Regions from separate parts of the Pseudoduganella sp. GW821-FHT12E03 genome, predicted to be linked through region 2. Evidence: predicted binding sites of a transcription regulator. Region 2 holds the regulator's gene; each other region holds the start of a gene.

Evidence for each region. The regulator HrcA, encoded in region 2, represses chaperone genes, less so after heat shock. The targets are predictions, from matches to a motif close to TTAGCACTCNNNNNNNNNGAGTGCTAA.
Region 1: rpoH (RNA polymerase sigma factor RpoH) is a predicted target of HrcA. The motif match lies at 1,498-1,524, and genes of this name have one in related genera.
Region 3: groES (co-chaperone GroES) is a predicted target of HrcA. The motif match lies at 2,832-2,858, and genes of this name have one in related genera.

What each region holds. Positions count from the first base shown of each region.
Region 1 is NZ_JBXAQJ010000003.1:747,054-752,149, forward strand. It holds gene AC1RRC_RS11005 (cell division ATP-binding protein FtsE) at 1-379, shown strand, start outside; gene ftsX (permease-like cell division protein FtsX) at 376-1,290, shown strand; gene rpoH (RNA polymerase sigma factor RpoH) at 1,635-2,534, shown strand; gene AC1RRC_RS11020 (hypothetical protein) at 2,712-3,143, shown strand; gene ggt (gamma-glutamyltransferase) at 3,201-4,955, shown strand; gene AC1RRC_RS11030 (antibiotic biosynthesis monooxygenase family protein) at 4,952-5,096, opposite strand, start outside.
Region 2 is NZ_JBXAQJ010000005.1:434,913-440,008, forward strand. It holds gene AC1RRC_RS15460 (MotA/TolQ/ExbB proton channel family protein) at 1-363, opposite strand, end outside; gene dapB (4-hydroxy-tetrahydrodipicolinate reductase) at 367-1,173, opposite strand; gene AC1RRC_RS15470 (outer membrane protein assembly factor BamE) at 1,181-1,819, opposite strand; gene fur (ferric iron uptake transcriptional regulator) at 1,898-2,329, shown strand; gene hrcA (heat-inducible transcriptional repressor HrcA) at 2,389-3,405, opposite strand; gene AC1RRC_RS15485 (HAD family hydrolase) at 3,499-4,209, opposite strand; gene AC1RRC_RS15490 (metallophosphoesterase) at 4,292-5,096, shown strand, end outside.
Region 3 is NZ_JBXAQJ010000007.1:306,660-311,755, reverse strand. It holds gene AC1RRC_RS19480 (beta strand repeat-containing protein) at 1-536, opposite strand, end outside; gene AC1RRC_RS19475 (response regulator transcription factor) at 678-1,358, shown strand; gene AC1RRC_RS19470 (sensor histidine kinase) at 1,355-2,779, shown strand; gene groES (co-chaperone GroES) at 2,946-3,236, shown strand; gene groL (chaperonin GroEL) at 3,288-4,934, shown strand; gene AC1RRC_RS19455 (hypothetical protein) at 5,073-5,096, shown strand, end outside.

The DNA of each region.
Region 1 (5,096 bases), on a different contig from region 2:
GCTGAACGACCGCTCGATCCTGGCCAACGTCATGATGCCGCTGATGGTCACGGGCGCCCCGCGCGCCCAGGCCGAGCAGCGCGCCCGCGCCGCGCTGGACAAGGTGGGGCTGGCCGACCGCGCCAACTCGCAGCCGCTGGCGCTGTCCGGCGGGGAACAGCAGCGCGTGTCGATCGCCCGCGCCATCGTCAACCGCCCGCAAATCATCCTGGCCGACGAACCCACCGCCAACCTGGACCGCGCCAGCGCGGAACGGGTGTTCGATGCATTGCGCGCCTTCCACTCGGTGGGCGTGACGTGCGTGATTTCCACCCACGATGAAGTGGTGCTCGATGGCGCCGCGCGCGTCATCCACTTGCGCCAGGGAGCCCTGGAATGACCAACTGGTTCCGCCAACATGGCTTTGCGCTGGCCGCCGCGCTGGTGCACGTACGCCGCGCGCCCGGCAGTTTCCTGTTCAACATCCTGGTGGTGGCGATCGCGCTGGCCCTGCCCTTCATGGGCATGACCTTGCTGGACAATGTGCGTCCGCTGTCGGAACAAATGTCGGTCGACCCGGAAATCAGCCTGTTCGTCAAACAGGACGTGCCGCGCGAGCAGGCCGCCAGCCTGGCCACGCCGCTGCGCGAACTGGCGCGCGAAGCGAAAATCATTTTCGTGCCGCGCGAAAAGGCGCTCGACAACCTGAAAGACAAGAGCGGCCTGTCCGACGTGCTGGCGACGTTGGGCGACAACCCGCTGCCGGACAGTTATATCGTCAAGCTCGACGCCTTCCGCACCGCCGCCACCGGCCTCGACGTGGATGTGCTGGCGGAACAATTGCGCCTGCTGCCCGGTGTGGAATCGGTGCAAATCGATTCGGCCTGGGTCAAACGCCTGGCGGCGTTGATCAACATCCTCAAGCTGGCGCTGCTGCTGCTGGCCGCCACCCTGGGCACGGTGGTGGTGGCGGTGGTGTTCAACACCATCCGCCTGCAGGTGCTGACGCAACGCGAAGAAATCCTGGTATCGAAGCTGATCGGCGCCACCGACACCTTCATCCACCGTCCGTTCTATTACACCGGTGCGCTGCTGGGCCTGTGCGCGGGCGGCCTGGCGCTGGGCGGCGTGGCGCTGGCGCTGGGTCCGCTGAATAACGCCATTGCCGAGTTTGCGCGGCTGTATGCGTCGGAATTCCGGCTGGCGCCGCTGTCGGCCTGGCCGGCGGCCGGCTTGCTGGCCTTGTCGGCCGGCCTGGGACTGATCGGCGCCCTGCTGTCGGTCCAGCGCCATTTGGCCAAACTCAATTAATCCCCGCCGCCGGCGCGCTTGGCGCCGGCGCTCCCGCTGCTTCCGTGCGTTTTCGCACAGTCCTTTCCCGCGCTGTCCCGATATGCTTAGCCTATCGATTTACACGTTGAGCAAGCACAAACGTTGTAAATTAACTACGATTTGATAAATCCCATCACGTAGACTGCTCCGATAGGCCTGTGCTATTAATTGTATTGCCACAGCCGATTGGCACTCACCAAGGGAGAGTGCTAATATATGTCCGAATTAAGTGTTTCTTGTTGCAACGCAACTGTTAAGCGAGCTTTAAGAGACACGGCGCAAGATGCTTCCAACTTAGTAACACGCATAGAGCGAGGAAAAGAATGACAACGATGACCGCAACTGCTGCTCTGGTACCTGCCAGCAACAACGCACTCGGCCTCGGGTTCAGTGGCAACCTGGGCAACCTGGACGCCTATATTTCGGCGGTGAACCGCCTGCCTATGCTGACCCAGGACGACGAAGTGCGCCTCGGCCGTAACCTGAAAGAAAACAATGACCTCGGCGCCGCCCAGGAACTGGTGCTGTCGCACCTGCGCCTGGTGGTCTCGATTGCGCGCGGCTACCTTGGCTATGGCTTGCCGCACGCCGACCTGATCCAGGAAGGCAATATCGGCCTGATGAAAGCCGTCAAACGCTTCGACCCGGACCAGGGCGTGCGCCTGGTGTCGTACGCGATGCACTGGATCAAGGCGGAAATCCACGAATACATCCTGAAGAACTGGCGCCTGGTGAAAGTGGCCACCACCAAGGCCCAGCGCAAACTGTTCTTCAACCTGCGCAGCCACAAGCAGGGCCTCGATGCGATGACGCCGGCCCAGATCGACCAGCTGGCCAAGACGCTCGACGTCAAGCGCGAAGAAGTCATCGAGATGGAAACGCGTTTGTCCGGCCGCGATATCGCGCTGGAGTCGCCAACCGACGATGAAGATGACAAATTCGCGCCGATCGCTTACCTGTCGTCCGAGCAAAGCGAACCAACCCGCGTGCTGGAAGCGGAACAGGTGACCCGTTTGCATTCGGAAGGCCTGGAAACCGCCTTGTCGAAACTGGACGCCCGTTCGCGCCGCATCGTCGAAGCCCGCTGGCTGGCCAACGATGACGGTTCCGGCGCCACCCTGCACACCCTGGCGGAAGAATTCGGCGTATCGGCCGAGCGGATTCGCCAGATCGAAGCCGCGGCGCTGAAAAAGATGAAGACCGCGCTGACACCTTATATCTAAGCGGTGGCGGAAATTTTCCGCACCGCACAACGCCCCTGGCGTAGAATTGCCTGCAAAGCAATTCTCCCAGGGGCGTTGCTTTTGTGGCGCCTGCCAAGCGTGCGCCTATTTTGATGCAATTTGGTTAATATTTTCACCCGTCAGCCCCCTTTGTTTCACGGCCCAAGGAGACGAAATATGCAGCCTCGTTTCATCAGTTCGCTATGCAGCGCGATTGTCTGTGGCGGTATTGTTGCCGCCTGCGGCATCAGCCCCGCCGAGAGTGGCGGCGGCCCTGCCCTCCCCGTCAGCCAGACGTATGTGCTGACACCCGGCCAGACCGTCAACCTGTCGCCCAACACCACCTTAAAGCTCGACAAGGTCAACGACAGCCGCTGCCGTCCCGGCGCCGTCTGCGTCTGGAAGGGCTATATCAGTTTCACCTTCGTGCTGACCCATGGCGGTCAATCCAGCCAGTTCGTGCTGGCGGAAGACATGCCCAACGGCAGCAATACTGCGGCGCAGCAGGGCTTGAAGTTCACCCTGGGGCCATTGGACCCCGCCGAACCGACGCCGCTGCATACGCCACCGCCGGCATATAAGGTAAGCTTACGGGTGGATATTTCCTAGACGGAACCTCGCAAGCTACCGGCCTTCGGGGTTCCATACGCCAACTACCGCGAGCCTATGACCCCGACCGCTACCCGCATCGTCCTCCGTCCCCTGATCCTTTCCATCGCCATTGCCTCCGTGCCGGCCGCCGCCTGGGCCAAGACCCCGGTCGCCACCGGCACTGGCGGCGCCGTTGCCACCATCAGCGAACCCGCATCACAGGCCGCGCTGGCGATCTTGAACAAAGGCGGCAACGCCATCGATGCGGCGGTCGCGGCCGCCGCGACCCTGGGCGTCACGGACCCGTTCAGTTGCGGGATCGGCGGCGGCGGCTTCATGATGATTTACCTGGCCAAGGACAAGCGCGTCATCACCATCGACCACCGCGAAACCGCGCCGGCCAATTTCAAGCCCACGATATTCCAGCAGGACGGCAAGGACATCCCGTTTGACACGGCGGTGGCCAGCGGCATGGCGGTCGGCGTGCCGGGCGCGGTGCGCGGCTGGCATGAGGCGCTGGACCGCTATGGTTCCATGTCGCTGAAACAGGTATTACAGCCAGCCATCGGCGTCGCGCAAAACGGCTTCAAGGTCAACGACAACTTCACTCACCTGGTGAAGGAAAACGAAGCGAAATTCGCGCTGTTCCCCGCCACGGCGCAACTGTACCTGCGCAACGGCAAAGCCCTCCCCAGCGGCACCTTGCTGCGCAATCCGGATCTGGCGAAGGCGTACCGCGAACTGGCGGCCGGCGGCGTCAAGGCATTTTATGAAGGCAAGATCGGCCGCGCGATTGTCGATACCGTCAATAATCCGGGCGGCAAGGTCCGCGCCGGCGCCATGACGATGGCGGACCTGGCCAACTATGAAGCGCGCCTGCGCCAACCGATCCGCTATACGTATCGCGGCTATGAACTGGCGGGCATGCCGCTGCCCTCGTCCGGCGGCGTCACGATCGGCGAAGCGCTGAATATCCTGGAAGGCTACGATTTGAAAGCCATGCCGCGCGATAAGGTCGAGCACCTGTACATGGAAGCGGCGCGCCTCGCGTTTGCCGACCGCAATGCCTACCTGGCCGACCCGGAATTCGTCGAAGCGCCGGTGCAAGGTTTGTTAAGCAAAGCCTACGCGGCGCGGCGGCGCGAGCTGATCGACCCGACCCGGGCCGGCAAAGTCGCCACGGCCGGCGATCCGTACCCGTTCCAGCAAGACCAGAGCGTGCCACTGCGCCCCGCCGTGACCGCCAAGCTGCTGGCGGAAAGCGCGCATACCACGCACCTGACGGTGTCGGACAAGGACGGCAATATCGTGGCCTACACCTACACGATTGAATCCTGGGGCGGCAGCGGCATCACCGTGCCGGGCTATGGCTTCTTGCTGAACAATGAAATGACGGACTTCGACTTTGCCGGTCCGCACCCGAACGTGCCGGAAGCCGGCAAACGCCCGCGTTCCAGCATGTCGCCCACGATCGCCTTCAAGGATGGCAAACCCGCATTCACCATCGGCAGCCCGGGCGGCGCCACCATCATCACGACGGTGCTGCAGTCGATCGTCAACCACATCGACCTCGGCATGCCGATGGACCAGGCCATCGATGCGCCGCGCCTGTCGGAGCGCAATGGCGAGGCTACGCATATCGAACCCGGATATACCGGCACGCCGGCCGCGCTGGCGCAGGACAAATATGGCCGCCGCTGGGCGGCCGACGTGGAGGAAATCGGCGCGGCCAATGCGCTGGTGTTCAATCCGGATGGCACCGTGACGGCGGTCAGCGAAGGCAAGCGCCATGGCGTGGGCAGTGCGCTGGTGCAGAAGAAGGGACATTAAGCCAAGGGCGCGTGGCGCTGCCGGCTGTCCGGCGGGGCCTGCTCCCGGTCCCGCAAACCATAATCCCGCATCACCCCGGCAATCCGCAGCCGGTAATCCTCAAACACGCCACCCCGCCCCGCTTCCTGCGCGGCGCGGTGC
Region 2 (5,096 bases):
GTGGATGGCGCCGCGCAGCACGCGCGTCACCTGTTCGCTATAGCCCATTTCACCGGCTAGCGTATGGCGGGTGCCGACCGCCATTTGCGCTTCGCCCTGGCGCGCCAGGCCGACATAAATCTGTTCGGAATCGGTGGCCGCCAGCGCCGCCACGCCGTCGGCGATGGTGGGGGCGGACCAGAACGCATCGACCGCGCCCGCCGAACGGCGCACCCGCCATGACAGCAGCGCCTTGGACAGGATGAAATACCAGCTGACCAGCGACATCGCCAGCAAGGTGTACGCCACCGCGTGGCTCAGGGCATCGCCCTGCGCCCAGTAGCGCGCCAGGCTGAAATGATTTTCGACCAGGCCGGTATCCATTGATTACTTCAGGTTCAGCACGTCGTACATGTCGTACAGGCCGGTGCTCTTGTCGGCCAGGAAGCGGGCCGCGCGCAGCGAACCGTGCGCATACGATACGCGGCTGCTGGATTTGTGGCTGATCTCGATCCGCTCGCCGTCACCGGCGAACAGCACGGTGTGGTCGCCAATGATGTCGCCGCCGCGCACGGTGGCAAAGCCGATCGACGATGGATCGCGCGGACCGGTCACGCCTTCGCGCGCATAGACCGCGCACTCTTTCAAATCGCGGCCCACCGCGTCGGCAATCACTTCGCCCATCTTCAGCGCGGTGCCCGATGGCGCATCGACCTTGTGGCGGTGGTGCGCCTCGATGATTTCAATGTCATAGCCCGTCGCCATTTGTTTGGCGGCGAATTCCAGCAATTTCAGCGTGACGTTCACGCCCACGCTCATGTTCGGCGCGAACACGATGGCGGTCTTCTCGGCCGCTGCCGCGATCGCGGCCTTGCCGGCGTCATCGAAACCGGTGGTGCCGATGATGACCTTGATACCGTGGTCGGCGCAGTATTTCAAATGTTCCAGCGTGCCTTCCGGACGCGTGAAATCAATCAGGAACCCGGCGCCGGCCAGGCCCTTGGCCAAGTCCGATTCAATCGCCACACCGGCTGGTTTACCCAGGAAAGCAGCCGCATCGGTGCCGAGGCCGGGCGCGCCCGGCACGTCCAGTGCGCCGGCGAGCGTCATGTCCGGCGCTGCCTGCACGGCTTCGATCAGCATGCGGCCCATGCGGCCGCCTGCCCCTGCAATTGCGATATTCAACTGACTCATGATGTCCTTATTTCTTGTCGATCTTCGGCGTGACGTCGACCGGCTGCGCTGGCGAAGTATCCGTCCCGGCCGGCAATGGCGCGCCTTGCGCTGGCAATACCGTCTTTTGTTCCCTCAATACTTCTTTCGCGCTTTTGGCGGGATTGGCGATCAGGGCGATGTATTCCTTCTCGGTCGGCAAATTGCCGCCTTCGAAGCGCTCGACTGTACCGTTCTTGAAATGGACCACCACGGCGCTTTCGATGACTTCGCCATTGCCACGCGCCAGGCGGAACGGGTAGTCCCAACGGTCGGCGTGGAAGATGTCCGTCAGCAGCGGCGTACCCAGGATAAAGCGCACCTGGTCACGCGTCATGCCGACTTTGAGTTGCTGCAGCATTTCCTCGGAAATGAAGTTGCCTTGCTGGATGCTCGGGCGGTACGGGGAAAAGAACCACATGAACTTTTGCAGCTGGCTGATGGTCCTCACTTGCGCGCCCTGGCTGGCGACGACAGTCGAGTCTTCCTTCGTATCATTCGCGCCCAGCTTATTGGTGGACGCGCAACCGCCTACGGCGAATGCGACGCAAATCATGCCCGCAATCACGGGTGTACGGCGTTTCAAACGGTGCAACAGGGACTGCGGTAAAGCCAGGGTGACGCGCATAAGGACCTCAATTCATTTGAGCATAAGTGCCAAAACACTATATGATAAAGCACTTTGCCCCCCAACCGAGTAAGAAACATGAGTAACAATCCTGCAGACCTGAAGGCAAGCGGCCTGAAAGCGACCTTGCCGCGTCTGAAGATCCTCGACATTTTCCAGAACAGCCCGGTGCGTCACCTGACGGCGGAAGATGTCTACAAGATTTTACTGGCTGACAACATGGACGTGGGTTTGGCCACGGTCTACCGTGTCCTGACCCAGTTCGAACAGGCCGGCCTGCTGCACCGTAACCATTTCGAAACCGGCAAGGCGATTTTCGAATTGAACGCCGGTACGCACCATGATCACCTGGTATGCCTCGATTGCGGTCGCGTGGAAGAGTTTGTCGATGAAGAAATCGAAAAGCGCCAGCATTCGATCGCCGAGGAACGTGGCTTCCACATTGCGGAACACGCTCTGGCGATTTACGGTAATTGCACCAAGAAGGAATGTCCGCACCGCCAGCACTAAGCACGGCGGCGGATGAAAAAACCGGGCTCATTAGCCCGGTTTTTTACATCTTCTTACACTTAATTGTTGCTCAGCGCATTCGACAACAGCTTGGCTGTAATGTCGACGATCGGAATCACCCGCTCATACGCCATGCGCGTCGGCCCAATCACCCCGAGGGTGCCGACGATCTTGCCGTTGGCTTCATAGGGCGCCGTCACCACGCTCATTTCATCCATCGGCACCAGGTTCGATTCGCCGCCGATGAAAATCTGCACGCCGGAGGCCTTGCTCGAGACGTCGAGCAATTGCATCAGCCCGGTCTTTTGCTCGAACATGTCGAACATCTGGCGCAGCGACGTCATGTTCGACGACAGGTCGCTGACCGACAGCAAGTTGCGTTCGCCGGCAATCACCATGTCTTCCGCACTCTCGGCCATGGCTTCGCTGCCCGCCTCCACCGCCGCCTGCATCAGCCGGCCCATATCGCTTTGCAACTGGCGCAATTCGCCTTGCAGGCGGGTGCGCACATCGTCAAAGGCCAGGCCGCTGAAATGCTGGTTGATGTAATTGGCCGATTGGATCAGCTGGGCCGGCGTGTAATCCACGTCGGTCAGCAGCAAGCGGTTTTGCACGTCGCCGCCTGGGCCGACAATCACCAGCAAGATGCGCTTCTCACCGAGCCGCAGGAATTCGATTTGCTGGAACACGGATTCATGGCGCGGCGTCATCACCACGCCGGCGAATTGCGACAGCGACGACAGCATTTGCGCCGCATTGGCAATGAGTTTTTGCGGCTGCTGGTGCTGCAGGCGCATGCGCGATTCAACCGAACTTTCATCGATATGCTGCACCGTGAGCAAGGTATCAACAAAGATGCGGTAGCCGCGCGGGGTCGGAATCCGGCCAGCCGACGTGTGCGGACTGGCCACATAGCCCATCTCTTCCAGGTCGGCCATGATGTTGCGGATGGTGGCCGGAGACAATTCCAGCCCTGAAATCTTGGACAGCGCGCGCGAGCCGACCGGCTGGCCGTCAGCAATATAGCGTTCCACCAGCGCTTTCAGCAGGGTTTGGGCACGGATATCGAGTTGCATGTTTCTAAACTTCCAAGCTACGCATGTTTGCGCCTCATTGAGGCGCCTGAGTGATTCGCCTATTATGCACGCAGCCACAGGCCGTGGCGAAAATCATTGTTCCAGGTGCGCTTCCAGCCACGCCAGCAATTCATCAAGCGTGGAGCATACGGCATCGGGCGCAATGCCCAGTTCCACGTGGGCGCGACTCCCGGTGCGGTTCATCCAGACGGCGCGCAAGCCGGCTTTTTGCGCCCCTTCCACGTCGAACTTCAAGTCATCGCCGACATACACGGTTTCGTGTGGCGCCACGCCCAGCGCGGCGCAGGCGGCATGAAAAATCGCCGGGTCCGGCTTGGCGGTGCCGAAATCGCAGGCCGCCAGCGATACCTTGAAATGGTGGGCCATGCCCACGACTTCCAGGTCGGCGTTGCCATTGGTGACGGTGCCCAGCACCAGCCGGTCTTTCAGCTTCAGCAAACCGGGCAGCACGTCGTCATACGGCGTCACGGCATTGCGGGCCGCCAGGAAGTGGCGCATCGCGCCATCGATGTGCGCCACATCTTCGCCCGCTTCGGCAAATGCGGCTTCCAGGCCCAGTCGGCGCAATTGCGCCAGGTTGAAATGCAACTGCGGCTGCTGCGCCAGCAGCGCCATGCGGCGCGCGCGCAGGGTCTCGATGGAAAACTGTTGCGCGACTTTCGGGGCGTGTTCCGCCAGCCACGCGTGCAGGGTGGCTTCGGCCTGCGCAATCACCGGGGCGATCGGCCACAGCGTGTCGTCGAGGTCGAACAGGATGGCTTTGATGGGAGGTGCGGGATTCATTTGGGTATTGTCGCATGCCGGGCGGCGGCGGAAATCAGGGCGGCCCATGGTAAATTAGCGGATTGCCCCTCTGGAGCCGCCCTTGCCCACGCTCTTCCCTCTTAGTGCCCAACTTGGCGCCCCACCCGGCGCCCTGCCCGCCTTATTGGTCCCGCTGGTCCCGCTGGCCCTGCTGGCCGGCTGCGCCGTGCCGCCCACGGCCACGCCGCCCGCCGAACTCACGGCCTACGTCATCATGGGCGAACAGGGCGCGGCCATGGCCCGGGTGGTCACCCCCGCCGCCAGTTGCCCGGCGTTGACCGTGGATGGCAAGCCGCTGGCCATGACTGTGCGCGCCCTGCCCGCCACCATGCCGCTGCGGCCGACCGCCTCGAAACCGGAGGAAAGCAAACCGTCGGCGTTCCCGCTGCTGACCTGCGAAGCCACGCTGCCGGCCGGCGCCCTGGCCGCCAGCGTGCAAGGCCAGGCGCTGCCGGTGCCGCGCGCCGCGCCGCGGCGCATCGCCGTGCTGGGCGATACCGGCTGCCGGATGAAACAAAAGGATAACGAGTTCCAGGAATGTAACGACCCGCAGCGCTTCCCGTTTGCCACGGTCGCCGCCGCTGCCGCCGCGTGGAAGCCGGACCTGGTCGTGCACGTGGGCGATTACCACTACCGCGAAAACGCCTGCCCGGAAGGCAATGCCGGCTGCGCAGGCAGTCCGTGGGGCTATGGCTGGGATACCTGGAACGCCGACTTGTTCGCGCCTGCCGCGCCGCTGCTGAAGGCGGCGCCATGGGTCGCGGTGCGGGGCAACCATGAAAGCTGCGAACGGGCCGGCCAAGGCTGGTGGCGTCTGCTGGACCCGCGTCCGCTGCTGCCGGGCCGCGACTGCAACGCGTCCACCG
Region 3 (5,096 bases), on a different contig from region 2:
TTGCCGCCGTCGATCTCGTTGTAGGCCGAATTGACCGACAAGGTGTTGTTGCCTTCGCCCAGGTCGACGTCGGCTGCCGCGCCGGCGGCCACGGTGATATTGTCGTCGCCGCTACCGCCCGAGACCTTATTATAGATACCGACGTCAATCCGGATCGTATCGTTGCCGTTGCCGCCGTCCACCACGTTGTAGCCGCCCACCTTGATGGTCAGCGTGTCGTTGCCGTCGTCGCCGTAGATATTGTTGTAGGCGCCCGCAGTGACGCTGATATTGTCGTTGCCGCCATCGCCATGAATGATGTTGGCGCCAAGGGAACTGGCGGTGTAACCATTGTCGCCGTTGCCCAGGCTCTTCTTGGTATAGCCCAGTTCGGTAATTTTCTTGGCAGCGGCGGCCATGTCCTTGCCGACTTCCTCAAAGGCGCTGCCGATGCTGTTGAAGTCGTTGCCCATGTCCTTGACGGCATCCCCGACCTTGTCCACCACCTTTGCGATGGGTTTTACGACGTTTTTATTAATCCAGCTACCCAAGCCCATTGTTGTCTTCCTTTCCGAAGGTTTTAATACACTTGCATTAAAACAATCGAAAATGACAAGTAGCATTACAAGAAGATTACAGCTTTGTAATTTTTACCGGGTCACGTTGACGCCCCTCCCCCGCAACCGGACAATGTCGCAATGAAAGCCCTATTAATAGAAGATGAACAGCGCATCGCCAGCTTTGTCTGCGCCGGACTGCGCGAACACGGCTTCCTGGTCGACCACTGCGACGATGGCAACCAGGGCTACGACTGCGCGCTGAGCCGCGATTACGACGTGGTGCTGCTCGACATCATGCTGCCCGGCCGCGACGGCCTGTCGATCCTGAAAGCCATGCGCCGCGAAGGGCGCGACACGCCCGTGATCCTGCTGACCGCCCGCAATGAACTGGACGACCGCCTGCAAGGCTTGAACCTGGGCGCCGACGATTACCTGGCCAAGCCGTTTTATGTGGAAGAGTTACTGGCCCGCATCCACGCCCTGCTGCGCCGGGTCAGCGGCGAACGGCAAAACATGCTGGCCGTCGGCCCGGTGCGGCTGGACCGGCTGAGCCGCGTGGCCGAAGTCGATGGCCGTTCGGTCGAGCTGACCAGCCGCGAATTCAATTTAATGGAATACCTGATGCGCTCGCCGGGGCGCGTCTACACCCGCACGCAAATCCTCGAACACGTGTGGGGCTACGATTTCGAGCCGCAGACCAATATGGTCGACGTCTGCATCCAGCGGTTGCGCAAAAAGCTGGAATTGCCGGACGACGTGGCGATTGAAGCGGTGCGCGGTGTCGGCTACCGGCTGCGCAAGCCGGAAGGCGCGGCGTGACCGGAGCCGCGCGCGGCAGCCGGCTGGTCGCGCGCCTGCTGGCGCGCTGGCCGCAATTGCGCTCGTTCCGCCTGCGCATCGCGCTGGTCTCCACGGTCATCGCGCTGGTCGCCATCACCGCGCTGTACGCCTCGACCGGCTACATCATCGTGCACCGGCGCGCCGGCATCATCGACCGCATGCTGGCCGCCCAGCTCTCCGGCCCGCTGTTCCAGCTGCAATTGCAAGCGCCCTGGTCCGCCATCGATGCGCACGTCAACGCCAGTTTCAGCGGTTTCGCTCCGAAGGAATCCACCGAGGGCTTTGCCATCCTGCGCGTGCACCATGCGCAGGCGGGTGAACTGTACCGCAGCAGCGACTGGCCGCTGGAATTGACGCCCGGGCGGCTGCCGTCGCCGGCGCAAGGCTTGCAAACCCTGGAAAGCGTTGACCGCAGCTGGCGCGTTGGCGTGGTGGTCAACGGACCGGTCACGGTGTGGATCGGCGTCAACCGCAGCCTGTCCAATGTGCAGCTGCGCGCCACGTTCGGGCGATTCGCCGGCGCGCTGGTCATCATGGTGGCCCTGATCGGCATCCTGTCCTGGTATCTGGCGGGGGGCGCGATGCGTCCCGTGGAGCGGCTGACCCGCGTGATGGTGCGCATCAATGCCATGGACCTGGACCGGCGCGTGTCGACCCAGCAGGAAGACCGCGAATTCGCCGAACTGATCGCCGTGTTCAACGCCATGCTGGACCGGCTGCAGCGCAGCTACCAGCAAGCCGTGCGGTTTTCCGGCGACGCGGCGCATGAATTAAAAACCCCGCTGACGATCTTGCAGGGCGAGCTGGAGCGCAGCTTTGCCCGCGCCGCCAGCGACCCCGTGCTGGAACAGGGCCTGGCCAACATGCTCGACGAAGTGCGCCGCCTCGACTCGATTGTCCGCAAATTGCTGTTGCTGGCGCGGGCCGACGCGGGCCAGCTGCACATTCCGATGGCGCGTGTGAACCTCGGCCCGCAGCTGGAAGAACTGGCGGAAGATATCAGCCTGATGGACGACAGCCGCGCAGTGCGGCTGGACCTGCCGGCGCAGCTGGTGGTCAATGGCGATGCCGAATTACTGGGCCAGGTTTTGCACAACCTTGTCAGCAATGCCATCAAATATGGCACGGCGGGCGGCTGGATCGCACTGGCCGCCCGCACCGAAGGTCAATATTGGCAAATTGACATTTCCAATGCGTCGGATGGCATTGCCGCCGAGCATTGGGACCGTTTATTCGACCGCTTTTACCGCGCCGACCAGGCCCACAACCGCCGTGTTTCCGGCGTGGGACTGGGTTTGTCGCTGGCGCGCGACATCGCCCGCGCCCATGGCGGCGCGCTGGAATTGGCCGACCCTGGCCCCGGAAAAGTGTGCTTCCGCCTGACCTTGCCGACCGCATAAACAAAATACTTTTGTCATCGCGCCTTGAAATACCAAAACACCATCCCTATAATTGGCACTCGTTAGCCGAGAGTGCTAACAAGAATTTTGGGAACAGGGCCAGGCGCGTGCGCCGGCCACGGTTCCAAAAGCACCAAATCCATTGCCCTATCTAAAGGAGTTTTGTATGAATCTGCGTCCATTGCACGACCGCGTAATCGTTAAGCGTCTCGACCAGGAAACCAAGACCGCATCCGGTCTGATCATCCCTGATGCTGCCGCTGAAAAACCAGACCAGGGCGAAGTCCTGGCCGTGGGCAACGGCAAAGTGCTGGACGACGGCAAAGTACGTCCGCTGGAAGTGAAAGTGGGCGACCGCGTTCTGTTCGGCAAATACTCGGGCCAGGCTGTCAAAGTGGACGGCGATGAGCTGCTGGTAATGCGCGAAGAAGACATCATGGCTGTTGTCAATAAGTAATTAATTTACTTATACAACCCCCACATACTGAACTGAACACTGGAGAAACACATGGCAGCTAAAGACGTAGTATTCGGCGACGCAGCGCGCGCCAAGATGGTTGAAGGCGTTAACATCCTGGCCAACGCCGTTAAAGTCACCCTGGGCCCGAAAGGCCGCAACGTGGTGCTGGAGCGTTCGTTCGGCGCCCCAACCGTCACCAAAGACGGTGTATCGGTCGCGAAAGAGATCGAACTGAAAGACAAGCTGCAAAACATGGGCGCGCAAATGGTGAAGGAAGTTGCTTCCAAAACCAGCGACAACGCCGGTGACGGTACCACCACCGCAACCGTGCTGGCCCAGGCCATCGTGCGCGAAGGCATGAAGTTCGTTGCCGCCGGCATGAACCCAATGGACCTGAAGCGCGGTATCGACAAAGCGGTTGCTGCCACCGTTGAGCAGATCGCTACCCTGGCCCGTCCATGCACCACCACCAAGGAAATCGCCCAGGTTGGCGCGATCTCGGCCAACTCCGACTTCTCGATCGGCGAGCGTATCGCTGAAGCGATGGAAAAAGTCGGCAAGGAAGGCGTCATCACCGTGGAAGACGGCAAGTCGCTGAACGACGAGCTGGATATCGTTGAAGGTATGCAGTTCGACCGCGGCTACCTGTCGCCATACTTCATCAACAACCAAGAGAAACAAGTTGCAATCCTGGACAATCCATTCGTCCTGCTGTGCGACAAGAAAATCTCGAACATCCGTGACCTGCTGCCAGCCCTGGAGCAAGTAGCGAAAGCCGGCCGTCCACTGCTGATCATCGCCGAAGACATCGAAGGCGAAGCACTGGCGACCCTGGTGGTCAACAACATCCGCGGCATCCTGAAAACCTGCGCAGTGAAGGCACCTGGCTTCGGCGACCGCCGCAAAGCCATGCTGGAAGACATCGCCATCCTGACCGGCGGCCAGGTTGTTGCTGAAGAAGTCGGCCTGACCCTGGACAAAGTCACCCTGGCGGAACTGGGCCAAGCCAAGCGCATCGAAATCGGCAAAGAAAACACCATCGTGATCGATGGCGCCGGCGAAGCGTCGAACATCCAGGCGCGCGTTAAACAGATCCGCGTGCAGATCGAAGAAGCGACCTCGGACTACGACCGTGAAAAACTGCAAGAGCGCGTAGCCAAGCTGGCTGGTGGTGTTGCCGTGATCAAGGTTGGCGCTGCCACCGAAGTCGAAATGAAAGAAAAGAAAGCACGCGTTGAAGACGCGCTGCACGCGACCCGCGCTGCCGTGGAAGAAGGCATTGTGCCAGGCGGCGGCGTTGCCCTGCTGCGTGCCCGTGCTGCGATCAGCAACCTGAAAGGCGACAACCCGGACCAGGACGCAGGTATCAAGATCGTTCTGCGCGCCATGGAAGAGCCACTGCGCATGATCGTTCAAAACGCCGGCGAAGAATCGTCCGTCGTGGTGAACGCAGTGCTGGCCGGTTCCGGCAACTACGGCTACAACGCCGCCAACGGCACCTACGGCGACATGGTGGAAATGGGCGTTCTGGACCCAGCCAAAGTGACCCGTTCGGCCCTGCAAAACGCAGCGTCCGTGGCCAGCCTGATGCTGACCACCGACTGCATGGTGGCTGAAGTGGTGGAAGACAAGCCAGCCGGCGGCCACGGTATGGGCGGCATGGGTGGCATGGGCGGCATGGACGGCATGATGTAATAGCCGTCTAGCTTCCAAGCTGACAAAGCCTGCAAGGTTCGCCTTGCAGGCTTTTTTAATTTCAGCCCTGGATGCCGGGCCTTCAGGCCGGGCATCCACATGTTAGTATGCCCCCACCCTTAGCTAACAGGTTTTCCCATGGCAGCACGCAAGAATTCATCG